DNA from 2 places in the Dietzia sp. B32 genome. Region 2 is predicted to be linked to the other one. Evidence: predicted binding sites of a transcription regulator. Region 2 holds the regulator's gene; the other holds the start of a gene.
What was found. The regulator LexA, encoded in region 2, represses DNA repair genes until DNA is damaged. The targets are predictions, from matches to a motif close to CGAACANNTGTTCG.
Positions count from the first base shown of each region.

Region 1: L8M95_RS14545 (CoA transferase subunit A) is a predicted target of LexA. The motif match lies at 3,210-3,223, and genes of this name have one in related genera.

Region 1 is NZ_CP093845.1:3,072,315-3,079,624, forward strand. Features, by position in the region: gene L8M95_RS14530 (valine--tRNA ligase) at 1-617, opposite strand, end outside; gene L8M95_RS14535 (malate dehydrogenase) at 682-1,674, opposite strand; gene L8M95_RS14540 (3-oxoacid CoA-transferase subunit B) at 1,787-2,416, opposite strand; gene L8M95_RS14545 (CoA transferase subunit A) at 2,413-3,180, opposite strand; gene pcaD (3-oxoadipate enol-lactonase) at 3,322-4,113, shown strand; gene L8M95_RS14555 (IclR family transcriptional regulator) at 4,110-4,937, shown strand; gene L8M95_RS14560 (acetyl-CoA C-acetyltransferase) at 4,957-6,168, shown strand; gene catC (muconolactone Delta-isomerase) at 6,240-6,521, opposite strand; gene L8M95_RS14570 (muconate/chloromuconate family cycloisomerase) at 6,557-7,310, opposite strand, start outside.
Region 2 is NZ_CP093845.1:392,041-399,350, forward strand. Features, by position in the region: gene hrpA (ATP-dependent RNA helicase HrpA) at 1-625, shown strand, start outside; gene nrdR (transcriptional regulator NrdR) at 681-1,136, opposite strand; gene L8M95_RS01895 (DUF3806 domain-containing protein) at 1,248-1,439, opposite strand; gene lexA (transcriptional repressor LexA) at 1,935-2,603, shown strand; gene hflX (GTPase HflX) at 2,645-4,093, opposite strand; gene dapF (diaminopimelate epimerase) at 4,147-5,037, opposite strand; gene L8M95_RS01915 (malate synthase G) at 5,157-7,310, shown strand, end outside.

The DNA of each region.
Region 1 (7,310 bases), 1.0 Mb from region 2:
GCGTACTTGACCTCGATGTCGGAGATGGCGGTCTGAAGGGTGGGCGACCAGTTGACCAGCCGCTCGGCGCGGTAGATCAGTCCGTGGTCGTAGAGCTTCTTGAAGATGGTCTGGACCGCTCGCGAGAGTCCGTCGTCGAGGGTGAACCGCTCGCGCGACCAGTCGACGCCGTCGCCGAGGCGACGCATCTGATCGCCGATGGTGCCGCCGGACTCACGCTTCCACTCCCAGACCTTCTCGATGAACGCCTCGCGGCCGATCTCGTGGCGGTCGATCCCCTCGTCGCGGAGTCTGCGGTCCACCAGGGTCTGTGTGGCGATGCCGGCGTGGTCCATGCCGGGCAGCCACAGCACCTCGTACCCCTGCATGCGCTTGCGCCGCGTGAGCACGTCCATGAGCGTGTGGTCGAGCGCGTGCCCCATGTGCAGGCTGCCGGTCACGTTCGGGGGCGGCAGCACCACCGAGTAGGCGGGCTTGTCGCTCGACGGGTCGGCCTCGAAATACCCGGCCTCCACCCAGCGCTCATACAGCCCGTTCTCCACCTCACCTGGATTCCAGGAAGCGGGCAGGGCGTCCGCACGGTCGGTGTTCGGGGAGGCAGCGGCTGGAGTCGTCACCCGACCATCCTAGGCCGTGGGCGCCGGGGTCCGGCACACGCCGTCGACCCCGGCACACCCGAGGTCAGTCGGCCAGGCCGAGCCCGTGAACGGCGTCACGCTCCGAGACCAGCTCCGCCACCGAGGCGTCGATGCGGGAGCGTTGGAAATCGCCGATCTCCAGGCCCTCGACGACCTCCCAGCCGGCGCCCCGGCTGCGGCAGGGCAGCCCCGTCACCACGCCCGGCTCGGTGCCGTACTGCCCCTCGGAGGGCAACGCGACCGTCGTCCAGCTCTCACCCGGCGTACCGTGCACCCAGTCGCGCATCTGGTCGACCGCCGCGCCGGCGGCGGACGCCGCCGACGAGGATCCGCGAACCGCGATGATCTCGGCTCCCCGACCGGCGACCCGCGGAATGAACGTGTCGGCCAGCCACGCCTCGTCGAGTCCGGCGGTGACCGGTTCACCCCGCAGCGTCAGATAGGACACGTCGGGAAACTGGGTGGCCGAGTGATTGCCCCAGACGACGACGCCGTCCAGGTCCGCGACCGGTGCGCCCAGTCGGGTGGCGAGCTGGCTCAACGCACGGTTGTGGTCGAGACGCATCAGGGCGGTGAACCGCTCGGCGGGGACGTCGGGCGCATGCCGGTGGGCGATGTAGGCGTTGGTGTTGGCGGGATTGCCCACCACGACCACCCGCACGTCGTCGGCGGCGTGGGCGTTGATGGCCCGCCCCTGCTCGCGGAAGATCGCCCCGTTGGCGGTGAGCAGGTCGGCGCGCTCCATCCCCTTCCCGCGCGGCCTGGCACCCACGAGGAACGCCGCGTTGGCGCCCTCGAACGCCGAGTCCACGTCATCGGTGATCTCGATGGAGTCCACCAGCGGGAGCGCGCAGTCCTCGATCTCCATGGCCACGCCCTCCGCCGCGACCACGGCCGACGGGATGTCGAGCAGCCGCAGGCGGACCGGGGTCCCGGGGCCGAAGACCAGCCCGGAGGCGAGACGGAACAACAATGAGTAGGCGATCTTTCCGGCGGCGCCGGTGACGGTCACGGTGACCGGGGTGGAGGTGCTCATGGAGGCGAACCTTCCGGGACGACGACGGGGTCGGTTCCCACAGTAGTGAGAATCCGACCCCGCAACCCGCGTCCGCGGGCGGAGTACACCTGACGTTCGCCCGGGCGCCGCCTCAGGCGTGGATCTCGGCCCCGGTCTTGAGCCGGACCTCGTCGATCGTGACGCCCGGTGCCAGTTCGACCAGACGGAAGCCCTCCGGTGCGATGTCGAGGACGCACAGGTCGGTGACGACGCGCTGGACGCAGCCGCGGCCCGTGTAGGGCAGGGAGTTCTCCGCGAGGAGCTTGAGGTCCCCCTTGCGCGTGATGTGGTCCATCATCACGATCACCCTGCCGGCACCGTGGACGAGGTCCATCGCACCGCCCATGCCCTTGACCATGGCGCCGGGGATCATCCAGTTGGACAGGTCTCCGGCCTGGGAGACCTGCATCGCACCCAGGACCGCCACGTCGACGTTCCCACCGCGGATCATCGCGAAGGACTCCGAGGACGAGAAGTACGCGGCCCCCGGAGCGGCGGTGATCGTCTCCTTGCCGGCGTTGATCATCTCCGGGTCCAGCTGCTCGCGCGTGGGGTACGGGCCCACGCCCAGGATCCCGTTCTCCGAGTGGAGCGTGACGTGCACCCCGGCCGGGAGATAGTCGGGGATCAGGGTCGGCATGCCGATACCCAGGTTCACGTACTGTCCGTCGACGAAGTCGGCGGCGATGCGGGCCGCCATCTGCTCATGGGTCCAGCTCATGACCGATCCCCTCCCTTGCTGCTGAGCTTCTCGATCTCCACTCCGGTCTCCTGGCGTCCGACCTCGACCAGGCGCTGGACGAAGATCCCGGGCACGTGGACGTCGGCGGGGTCGATCTCGCCGGCGGCGACGATCTCCTCGGCCTGCACGATCGTCACCCGGCCCGACATCGCCGCATCGGGGTTGAAGTTGCGGGCCGTTCCGTAGAACTGCAGGTTGCCCGCAGTATCCGCACGGTGGGCGTGGACGAGGGCGTAGTCCGTGACGATCGAGCGCTCCAGGACGTACGGGATCCCGTCGAACTCGCGGACCTCCTTGGGCTCGGAGGCCAGGGCGACCCCGCCGTCACCGTCGTAGCGCAGCGGCAGGCCGCCCTCGGCGACCATCGTGCCGACGCCCGCGGGGGTGTAGAACGCGGGGATGCCCGCGCCACCGGCCCGCATGCGCTCGGCGAGCGTGCCCTGCGGGGTGAGTTCCACCTCGAGCTCGCCCGAGAGGTACTGACGGGCGAACTCCTTGTTGGCGCCCACGTACGAGGCGGTGGTCCGCGTGATGCGGCGGGCCTCGAGCAGTTTGCCCAGGCCGAAGCCGTCGGTCCCGCAGTTGTTGCTCACCGTCTGCAGATCGGTGGCCCCCTGGTCGAGGAGCGCGTCGATGAGGACGGCGGGGATGCCGACCAGACCGAAACCCCCCACGGCGAGGGAGGCGCCGTCCGGGATGTCCGCGACCGCGTCGGCAGCCGAGGAGAAGATCTTGTTGGTCATGTCACGCACCATATCCCTTGTTCGCATCTTGTACAACTGTTCGCCCTTCGCACGATTCCCGCGTATCGTGGACCGCACACCACGCCGCGCCCCGCCCGCGACCAGACACCCCGCGACCAGACACACGGAAGGACCGACACCATGCCCGCCACCCTGTCCCACGAGGTCAGTGGACCCCGGTCCGCCGACACCCCCGTCCTCGTCCTCCTCGGATCGCTCGGGTCCGACCGCTCCATGTGGGACGCCCAGGTCCGCGATCTGTCCCGCGATCACACCGTGGTCGCCGTGGACCACCGGGGGCACGGCACGTCCGAGGTCATCCCCGGTCCGTGCACGATCGCCGACCTGTCCGCGGACGTGGTGGCCCTGCTCGACTCACTGGAGATCGATCGGTTCCACATCGCCGGGCTGTCGCTCGGCGGCGCGGTGGCCCAGTGGCTCGCCGTCCACGAGCCCGCCCGTGTCCTCTCCGTCGCCCTGCTGTGCACCGCCGCGAGGTTCGGCGAACCGGCCGGGTGGGCCGATCGCGCCGCCGCGGTCCGCGAGGGCGGGACCGCCGCTGTCGCCGACGCCGTCGTCGCACGGTGGATCACCGCCGCACGAGCCGAGGCCGAGCCCGACCTCGTCGCGGGCCTGCGCGAGATGGTCCTGGCCACCCCGGCCGAGGGATACGCCTCCTGTTGTGACGCACTGGCCGGGTGGGACAACCGGGCCGAGCTGGGTCGGATCTCCTGTCCCACCCTCGTGCTCGCCGGGGACGAGGACCCGTCCACGCCCCCGGATGTGGTCCGGGAGATCGCAGACGGTGTACCCGGGTCCGACTTCGTCGTCGTCACCCCCGCCGCCCACGTCCCCACCGTCGAGATCCCGGAGCGCATCAACGAGATCCTCCGCCGCCACCTCGAGACCGCCCGGAACACGGGCGCGGCATGACCCGCCCCGACGTGGTGTCGACCCCGGCGCGCCCCGGGGGCGACGGCGGGGACCGCTCCGCCTCCCCCGACTTCGTCCAGTCACTCGCACGCGGACTGTCGGTCATCCGGGCGTTCGACGCCCGCCAGCCGCGCCAGACCCTCAGTGACGTCGCGCGCAACACCGGCCTGACCCGGGCGACCGCCCGCCGCTTCCTCCACACCCTCGTCGAACTGGGGTACGTGGACACGGCGGACTCGGTCTTCTGGCTCACCCCCCGCGTCCTGGACCTCGGGTACAGCTACCTGTCCTCCCTGCCGCTGACCGACCTCGCCCAGCCGCACCTGGAGAAGCTCAGCTCGCGGCTCGGCGAGTCGTCCTCGGTGGCGGTGCTCGACGGTTCCGACATCGTCTACGTGGGTCGCGTCCAGGTGCGTCGCATCATGACGATCGGCATCACCATCGGCACCAGGTTCCCCGCCTACGCCACGTCGATGGGTCGGGTCCTGCTGGCGTCGCTGCCGGCGGAGGACCTCGACGCCTACCTCGCCGCGACCGACCTGCGGGCCCTCACCCCACACGGACTGGCCGACGAGGCCGCGCTCCGCGCGGAGTTGTCGCGGGTGGCCGAGCGCGGCTGGTGCGTGGTCGACCAGGAACTCGAACCGGGCCTGCGTTCCGTGGCCGCCCCGGTCCACGACCGCCACGGCGCGGTCCGCGCAGCCCTCAACGTCTCCACCCACGCCGCCCGCTACTCCCCCGACCAGCTCCACGACGAGGTCATCCCCGAGCTGCTGGCCACCACCCGCGCGCTGTCGGCCGACCTCGCCATCGTCAACCGCTGAACCCGAACGAAGGAACCCCATGCGTGACGTCGTCATCTGCCAACCCCTCCGCACCCCGGTCGGGCGATTCGGCGGGGTGTTCCGCGACCTGGACGCGAACACCCTCGCCACCGACCTGCTCGCCGCCCTCGTCGAGCGGACCGGCCTGACCGGAGCCGACGTCGACGACGTCGTGCTGGGGCAGGGCTCGCCGAGCGGTGAGGGACCGGCCATCGGCCGCATCGCCGCACTCGACTCCCCGCTCGGGATCGACGTACCGGGCATGCAGCTCGACCGGCGTTGCGGCTCCGGCCTCCAGGCGGTCATCACCGGCGCGCTCCAGGTGGCCTCCGGCGGTATGGACCTCGTCGTGGCCGGCGGCGTCGAGTCGATGAGCCAGGTGGAGTTCTACGCCTCACCCAGCCCCCGCTGGGGCATCCGCGGGGACGGGATCTCGCTGGTCGACCGCCTCGGACGGGCCCGCACCACGGTCGGCGGTCGCTCGCACGTCATCGACGGCGGGATGATCGAGACCGCCGAGAACCTCCGGCGCGAGTACGGCATCGGGCGGGACGAGCAGGACCGGCTGGCCGTGCAGTCCCACCAGCGCGCCGTGGCCGCGCAGGAGTCCGGGGTGTTCGCCGAGGAGATCGTCCCGGTGACCGTCCCACAGCGTAAGGGTGAGGACCTCGTCGTCGACACCGACGAGCACCCCCGGGCCGACAGCACCGTGGAGGCGCTGGCGCGCCTGCGACCCATCATGGGCCGCACCGACCCCGAGGCCACCGTCACCGCCGGCAACGCCTCCGGCCAGAACGACGGCGCCGCGATGTGCATCGTCACCACCGCGGACAAGGCCTCCGCCCTCGGCCTCACCCCGCTCGTCCGCCTCGCCTCGTGGGCCGTCGCGGGGGTGGCCCCCGAGACGATGGGCATCGGGCCGGTCCCCGCCGCGGCCAAGGCCCTCGGCCGGCTCGGGCTGACGCTGTCGGACATGGGCGTCATCGAACTCAACGAGGCGTTCGCCGCGCAGGCGCTGTCCGTCATGCGCGAATGGGACATCGATCCGTCCTCCGAGCACCTCAACCCCCACGGCTCCGGCATCTCCCTGGGCCATCCCGTCGGGGCGACCGGTGCCCGCATGCTGGCGACGCTGTCCCGCGAGATGGTGCGTCGAGACGTGCAGTGGGGACTGGAGACCATGTGCATCGGCGGCGGTCAGGGCCTGGCCGCGGTGTTCGAGCGGGTCTGACCCACTCCGCTCCCGACGCAGAAAGGGGCCGAGCCGATCTCCGGCTCGGCCCCTTTCCACGCGTGGGGGCGTCAGTCGACGCGCGAGGGGTGCCGGGTAAGGGCCATGACCTGCATGTCCATGTACGGGAACAGCGGCAGACCCTGGAGGATCTCGTGCAGCTCGTCAGCCGACTCGACGTCGAAGATGCTGATGTTCGAGTACTGGCCGACGATCCGCCAGAGCTCACGCCACTTGCCCGACCGCTGCAGGTCCTGGCTGTAGGCCTTCTCGCGGGCCAGGGTGTCGGCGCGGACCTCGGGGTCCAGGTCGTGCGGGATGTGGACGTCCATGCGGACGTGGAACAGTGCCATCGTCTGACTCTCCTTCTGGGATGGTGGTGCCGCGGTCAGCGGCGCGTGAACTTCTCGACGGCGTCGTGGTCGATCTCGACGCCCAGGCCCGGCCCGGCCGGCAGGTGAACCCGGCCGGCCTCGTAACGGATCGGGGTGGTCACGTAGGTCTCGGCCAACAGCAGCGGGCCGAACAGCTCCGAGCCGTAGTTGAAACCGGGCTCCGCGCACGCGAGGTGCAGCGAGGCGACCGTCCCGATCGGCCCCTCGAGAGACGTGGCGGCGTGGCACGCGATCCCGGCCGCGCGGGCGATCGCCACGACCTCCTTGCCACGGGTCAGGCCGCCGAGCTTGGTGGTCTTCACCGCGATCACCCCGGCCGCGTCCCGACGCGCCACCTCGAGGGCGTCATGCGGGGACTGGACCGACTCGTCGGCCATGAACTGCACCGGCAGCGAGCGGTTGAGCTCGGCCAACACCTCGATCTGCTCCGTGGGGGTCGGCTGCTCGATCAGCTCGATGCCGGCGTCCACGAGCGCCGGGAGGTGGACGTTCGCGGTGAACCGGTCCCAGCGGGCGTTGATGTCCACCCGCAGGCCGGCCCGCCCGTCGAGGCGCTCGGCCAGCGCGGCGATGCGGGCGACGTCCTCGGCCGGGTCCAGGGCGCCCATCTTCAGCTTGAACGTACGGTGACGGTCCGCCGCCAGCAGCTCGTCGATCTCGTCGACCATCTCCTCGAGCGGCATGGCACCGAGGGCCCAGGTGCACTCGATCGAATCCCGGACCGCGCCGCCGAGCAGCGAACGCACC
Region 2 (7,310 bases):
CGCTCTCTCGCAGTACCCGCACGGCGGGATCGAGGGGCTCGTCTCGGATGCCTCACTCGCGGCGTGCGGCCGGATCATCGCCCGGAGAAAGGGCGCTCCGGTCCTCACCGTCGCTGATTTCGACGAGCTGCAGGCCACCGCGAGAGCGGAGGTGCCCGGCGCCGTGGCGTCCGCGATCTCGACGGCGGTGCCCGCTCTCGTGGCGGCCCAGTCGGTGTGGGGCTCGCTGGCCGCGGCACCGGCGGACATCGCCGATGCCGTCCGGCCGTCTCTCGACTTCCTCATCGGCCGGGGTTTCCTCGCCCGACACCCGGCCGACGCACTCCCGCATCTGGAACGACACGTGAGGGCTGTGGGGCTCCGCCTGGAGCTGGCGGAGAAGTCTCCGTCCCGCCACCGGGAACTCACGGTGAGGCTGTCCCGGTCCGAGGCGAGGGTCGACGAGGCGTGCGCCGCGTTGCGAAAGCGCCCGGGTGGGGCCCGGGCCGTTCGCGACCTGCGCTGGATGCTGGCCGAATACCGCGTGGGGCTGTTCGCGCAGACGCTCGGGACCGCCAGATCGGTGTCGGCGGAGCGCATCGAGAAGGCAGTGGCAGCGGCGCTGGCCCCCCGGTCGTCCCGCTGAGGCAGGCCGTCCCCTGGAGCCGGCCGTCGGCCGATCACCCGCCTATGGCGCGCGTCTAGCGACTCGTCCGGCGTTCCCGGAGGGCGATGATCTCGCGTTCGAAGTCATCGGCGGAACTGAACTGCTTGTACACCGAGGCGAAGCGGAGGTAGGCGACCTCGTCCAGGTCCTGTAGCGGGCCCAGGATGGCAAGACCGATCTGATGGGCGGGGACTTCGGACACGCCACCGGCGCGGACGGCGTCCTCGACCTGTTGGGCGAGGCGGCGCAGGGCGTCCTCGTCGACCGCTCGTCCCTGGCACGCACGCCGGACTCCGCGCACCACCTTGTCCCGGCTGAACGCCTCCGTGACCCCGTTGCGTTTGAGAACAGTCAGAAGCGGCGTCTCGAGAGTCGTGAACCGGTGGCCGCACCTCGGACATTCCCGGCGACGCCGGATCGCCTGCCCCTCGTCGACCGATCGTGAATCGATCACGCGGGAGTCCTCGTGGTGGCATGTCGGGCAGTACATTCCCGTGGGGCCCTTCGTCGACCGGACTTCACGCGTCCCGGCTCGTGCCTGACGGGATGCGGGGATGGCAGTACACCGTCCCCGACTCATTCTAGGAGGCCCGACGACCGGTCATGCGTAGGCGGGCCCGCCGAGATACGCCACGGCGAAGAGCAGGATCACTCCGAACGCGATCCCGCAGGCCAGGAGCGCCCACGTAGGAACGTCGTCGACGACGCCGCTGGCCACAGGAGCCTCGATATGGCAGGCGCGCACGCCCTCGGCCGACGCCGGGCGGACGAGCACGCGGCGACCCGGTGCCACAGACGTGACGCCGAGGGGGCGGCCGGGCACCCTCGGCCGGACGACGGTGTCGACACGTGCCGACGCCGCCGCGGGACGGCTGCCCTCCGGTCGAACCGCGGGGCGACGGTGGACGCGACCGGGCTGTGCGCTGCCCTTACCCGGGGAACTCTGTGGGGTGCCGGGACGATCGACGCCCGCGGACCGCCCGCGATGGTCGCCGGGGCAGACCTCGCTCCACCGCACGGTCGGACGTGCGTGTGACTGCAACTCCGTAACGGTCATGGTGACTCCCTACTCGATACGGTGTGCGAGTGGTGTTCGCACACCCGTATGTATGTGTCAGTACATCTGTTCGAATCCGAACTCTCCTAGAGTTGTATCACGCGACTCCGACACAGTCACCATTCCGGGCCCGATTATTTCGAACACCTGTGTGGCGCGACGTTCGCATGGGCGATAGGGTGTACACAGATACAGACGTCGAACATCCATTCGCCGAAGGGACCACACGAGATGCCGAAGCCCGACTTCGAGTCGCTGACGGACCGACAGAAGAGCGTTCTCCTCCACATCCACGACACCGTCAAGGAGCGCGGCTATCCGCCGAGCATCCGGGAGATCGGCGACGCGGTCGGGTTGCAGTCCACCTCGTCGGTGGCTCATCAGTTGCGGACTCTCGAGAAGAAGGGTTTCCTGACCCGGGACCCGCACAAGCCGCGCGCGGTGGACGTGCACGGGGTTCCCGGGCAGAAGTCGCGCGGGCGTCGTTCGCCGACGCCCGAGCCCCAGCGGCCCGGCGGCGCCTCCGAGCCCGTCTACGTCCCCGTGCTCGGCCGGATCGCCGCCGGCGGTCCGATCCTCGCCGAACAGGCCGTCGAGGAGATCTTCCCGCTGCCCGCGGACCTCGTGGGATCCGGCGACCTGTTCATGCTCAAGGTCGTCGGGGAATCGATGATCGACGCGGCGATCTGCGACGGCGACTTCGTGGTGGTCCGGCGGCAGAACGTCGCGGACAACGGTGAGATCGTCGCGGCGATGATCGACGGGGAGGCGACGGTCAAGACCTTCCGCAACGACGCGAGCGGAGTCTGGCTGCTACCTCACAATCCGTCGTTCAGTCCCATCCCGGGAGAGCACGCGACGATCCTCGGCAAGGTGGTGACGGTGTTCCGGAAGCTCTGAACTCCGGACTCGAACGGCGCGCCGCCCGTCCCCGGTGGGGGTCAGGCGGCGCCGTCGTGTGAGCCGTCGGCGGCGAACTCGTCGAGTTCACCCGCCACTGAGGCGGGCAGTCGGACGATGACCCGGGTTCCGTTTTCGGTGTGCTCCTCCTCGACCACCGCGCCCTCGGCGTGGACCCGTGACACCACGTCCCCACGGGAGTACGGGATCTCCAGGGTGACCTCGGTGTCCCCGGAAGCGACGATCTGGGTGATCCGCTCGAGCAGCTCGTCGACGCCCTGACCGGTGACGGCCGAGACGAACACGGCGTCGGGTAGCGCGTGGTGCAACTCGGTGAGTACGACGGGATCCGCGGCGTCCACCTTGTTGATCACCAGCAGCTCACGAGGTCGCTCGGCGTTCTGCTCCTCCACCACCTCGTTGATCACCTTGCGCACCGCCTCGATCTGGCGGAGCGGAAAGGCATCCGAGCCGTCCACCACATGGAGGAGAAGTTCGGAGTCGACGACCTCCTCCAGTGTGGAACGGAAGGCCTCGACCAACTGGGTCGGAAGATGACGAACGAACCCCACGGTGTCGGTGAAGACGACCGCGCGGCCGTCAGGCAGCTCGGCCTTCCGGGTGGTCGGGTCGAGCGTGGCGAACAAGGCGTTCTGGACCAGTACCCCGGCACCGGTTATCCGATTGAGAAGACTGGACTTTCCGGCGTTGGTGTATCCGGCGATCGCTATCGAGGGCACGGGCGTGGCACGGCGACGGTGCCGTTTGGTGTCGCGGGCCTGTTTCATCCCCTTGATGTCGCGCCGCAGACGTGCCATCCGTTCGCGGATCCGACGCCGGTCGGTCTCGATCTTGGTCTCACCCGGACCTCGGAGACCCACGCCGCCGTTGCTGCCGGCACGCCCGCCGGCCTGACGGGACAACGACTCGCCCCAGCCGCGGAGGCGGGGAAGCATGTACTCCATCTGGGCGAGAGTCACCTGGGCCTTGCCCTCGCGGCTGGTGGCGTGCTGCGCGAAGATGTCGAGGATCAGGGCGGTGCGGTCGATGACCTTGACGTTGACCGCCTTCTCCAGCGCGAGCAACTGTCCCGGGGTGAGTTCACCGTCGCAGATGACGGTGTCGGCGCCGGTCGCGGCGATCACGTCCTTGAGGACACTGACCTTGCCCGACCCGATGTACGTCGCGGCGTCGGGCTTGTCGCGTCGCTGGATGAGCGCATCGCACACCTCTGATCCCGCGGTCTCGGCCAGCTGGGCGAGTTCGGCCATCGCGGCGTCGGCCTGGGCGGCGGAGCCCTCCGTCCAGACACCCACGAGCACGACCCGTTCGAGTCTGAGCTGGCGGTACTCGGCGTCGTTGACGTCCTGGAGTTCGGTGGACAGCCCCGCCACCCGGCGCATCGAGGATCTCTCCTCGAGCTGGAACTCACCGATGGATGGATCGAGGTCGCGTGTCGGCCGATCAGCGGCCGTGTAATCAGTAGTCATTCGCGTTCATCTTCTCACACCCGGGCCCCTGGTGTCCTGTGTGGAGCGGTGTGCTAATGCCTACGACGATATCGGCCGTGGGCGACGAGGGCCGACGGTCCGATGAGGGAGGATCCACCCTCTCGTAGAGCGACCGCGAGTTCGCCGCCCGGGACCGCGACGACGACGTCTCCCGACGCCTCCCCCGCGTCGGCCAGTGCGGCCACCGCGGTCGCCACGATCCCGGTGCCGCAGGACATGGTCTCCCCGGCACCGCGCTCATGGACACGCATCGAGACCCGGCCGTCCACCATCGGGGTGGCGATCTCCACGTTGACCCCGTCGGGGAAGAAGTCCCTGTCGAACACCGGGCTCTGCTCCACCCGCAACGCGGCGAGGTCCGCCGCTCCCAGACCCGGGACCACGCAGGCCAGATGCGGATTGCCCATGTCGACGGCCAGTCCCGCGAAGGTGCGGCCCGCGATCTCCGCCGAGGACAGCCCGAGCAGTCGCGGCTCCCCCATGTCCACCCGCACCACGGCATCATCGCCCGAGTAGGAGATGACCTCGGCTGGGCGAGCGCCGGCCCGCGTGCCCACGGGGATCGAACCCGCCTCCGCCCGTCCGGTCCCGACGAGCGCGTGGGCGAAGACCCGGACCCCGTTCCCGCACATCTCCGCGATCGAGCCGTCCGCGTTGCGGTAGTCCATGAACCAGTCCGCCCGGTCGACACCGTCGGGCAGGGAAGCCAGCACCCCCCGGTCGACGAGGGCGCCGGCGGTGGCGATCCTGAGCACGCCGTCCGCGCCGATACCACCGCGCCGGTCGCACAGCGCACGCACGAGGGCCTCATCCAGTTCGAGGTCGGCGTCGTCGTCCGGGAGGATGACGAAATCGTTGAGGGTCCCGTGGCCCTTGAGGAAGGCGATACCGTCGGGCTGCGAAGCCGGGCGAGTCGAAGTCATGGCGAAATCGTACTCGGCTCCGGTAATCGTTCCGCAGTGCGGAAAGGCCGGATGAACCCGGACGGGGCGCCCACTAGAGTCGGACAGGAGAACGGTCCCCTACCTCTAGGAGAGCATCGATGTCCGAACGCATCACCGTCGGCGGTATCCAGGTCGACGAGGTCCTCTACGACTTCGTCAACACCAAGGCCATTCCGGGGACCGGGGTCGACCCCGACGCGTTCTGGGCGGGTGCCTCAGAGATCTTCACCGAGCTGGCCCCGCGCAACCGCGAGCTGCTCGCCACCCGCGAGGAGTTGCAGTCCAGGATCAACGCCTGGCACCACGAGAACCCGGCGCCGATCGACCCGAGCGCCTACAAGGCCTTCCTGCAGGAGATCGGGTACCTGGTTCCGGAGCCGGAGTCGGTCTCCGTCACTACGGAGAACGTCGACGCGGAGATCGCGACGGTCGCCGGTCCGCAGCTCGTCGTGCCGATCATGAACGCCCGGTTCGCGATCAACGCCGGCAACGCCCGGTGGGGATCGCTCTACGACGCCCTCTACGGGACCGATGCGATCCCGGAGTCGGACGGCGCGGAGCAGGGTTCCTCCTACAACAAGGTCCGCGGGGACAAGGTCATCGCCTGGGCGCGTGAGTTCCTGGACGACGCCGCGCCGCTGGAGGCCGGCAGTCACGTCGGGAGCACCGGTTACGCCGTCGTCGACGGCGGCCTGCAGGTGACCGTCGCCGACGGCTCGACCACCCGGTTGGCGGACCCGGAGAAGTTCGTGGGCTTCCTCGGCGAGGCCTCGAGCCCGTCGTCGGTCCTGCTCCGCAACAACGGACTGCACATCGAGATCCAGATCGACCCGGACTCCCCGATCGGCTCGACCGACGCCGCCGGCGTCAAGGACGTCGTCCTCGAATCCGCCGTCTCCACCATCATGGACTTCGAGGACTCCGTCGCCGCCGTCGACGCCGAGGACAAGACCCAGGGCTACAGCAACTGGCTGGGCCTCATGAAGGGTGACCTGTCCGAGGAGATCACCAAGGGCGACAAGACCTTCACCCGCGTCCTCAACGACGACCGGGTCTTCACCGTGCCCGACGGCTCGGGCGAGGTCCGTCTGCACGGCCGTTCGATGCTCTTCGTGCGGAACGTCGGCCACCTGATGACCAACCCGGCTGTTCTCGACGCCGAGGGCAACGAGATGCCGGAGGGCATCCTGGACGCGCTGATCACCTCGCTCGCGGGTATGCACGGCATCGCCGAGGGCAACGAGCGGGGGAACAGCCGTCACGGTTCGATCTACATCGTCAAGCCCAAGCAGCACGGGCCGGAGGAGGTCGCCTTCACGACCGAGCTGTTCGGCCGTGTCGAGAAGCTCCTCGGCCTGCCCGAGAACACCCTCAAGGTGGGCATCATGGACGAGGAGCGTCGTACCTCGGTCAACCTCGCGGCCTGCATCGCCGAGGCGACCGAGCGGGTGGTGTTCATCAACACCGGTTTCCTCGACCGGACGGGCGACGAGATCCACACCTCCATGGAGGCCGGGCCGATGATCCGCAAGGGCGAGATGAAGTCCGCCCGGTGGATGACGGCCTACGAGGACTTCAACGTCGACACCGGACTCGCGTGCGGTCTGCGTGGCCGGGCCCAGATCGGCAAGGGTATGTGGGCCAAGACCGACCTCATGGCGGAGATGCTCGCGGAGAAGATCGGACAGCCCGAGGCCGGTGCGAACACCGCATGGGTCCCCTCCCCGACCGGAGCCACCCTGCACGCCACGCACTACCACCGGGTCAACGTCATGACCCGGCAGGAGGAGCTGCTCGCCGGTGGCGCCCGCGCGAGTGTCGACGACATCCTCTCCGTGCCGCTCGCCCCGAACACCGAGTGGTCGGATGCCGAGAAAAAAGAGGAGGTCGACAACTCCTGCCAGACCATCCTGGGTTACGTCGTCCGGTGGGTCGAGCAGGGAATCGGTGTGTCGAAGGTGCCGGACATCCACGACGTCAACCTCATGGAGGATCGCGCCACCCTGCGGATCTCGTCGCAGATGCTGGCCAACTGGATCCGCCACGGCATCATCACCGCCGACGATGTCGAGGATTCGCTGCGCCGGATGGCAGAGATCGTCGACAAGCAGAACGCCGGTGACGAGGCGTACCGGAACATGGCACCGGACTTCGATTCGTCGATCGCGTGGCAGGCCGCCCGGGAGCTGATCCTCGAGGGCACCACGCAGCCGTCGGGCTACACCGAGCCGATCCTCCACCGCCGTCGTCGC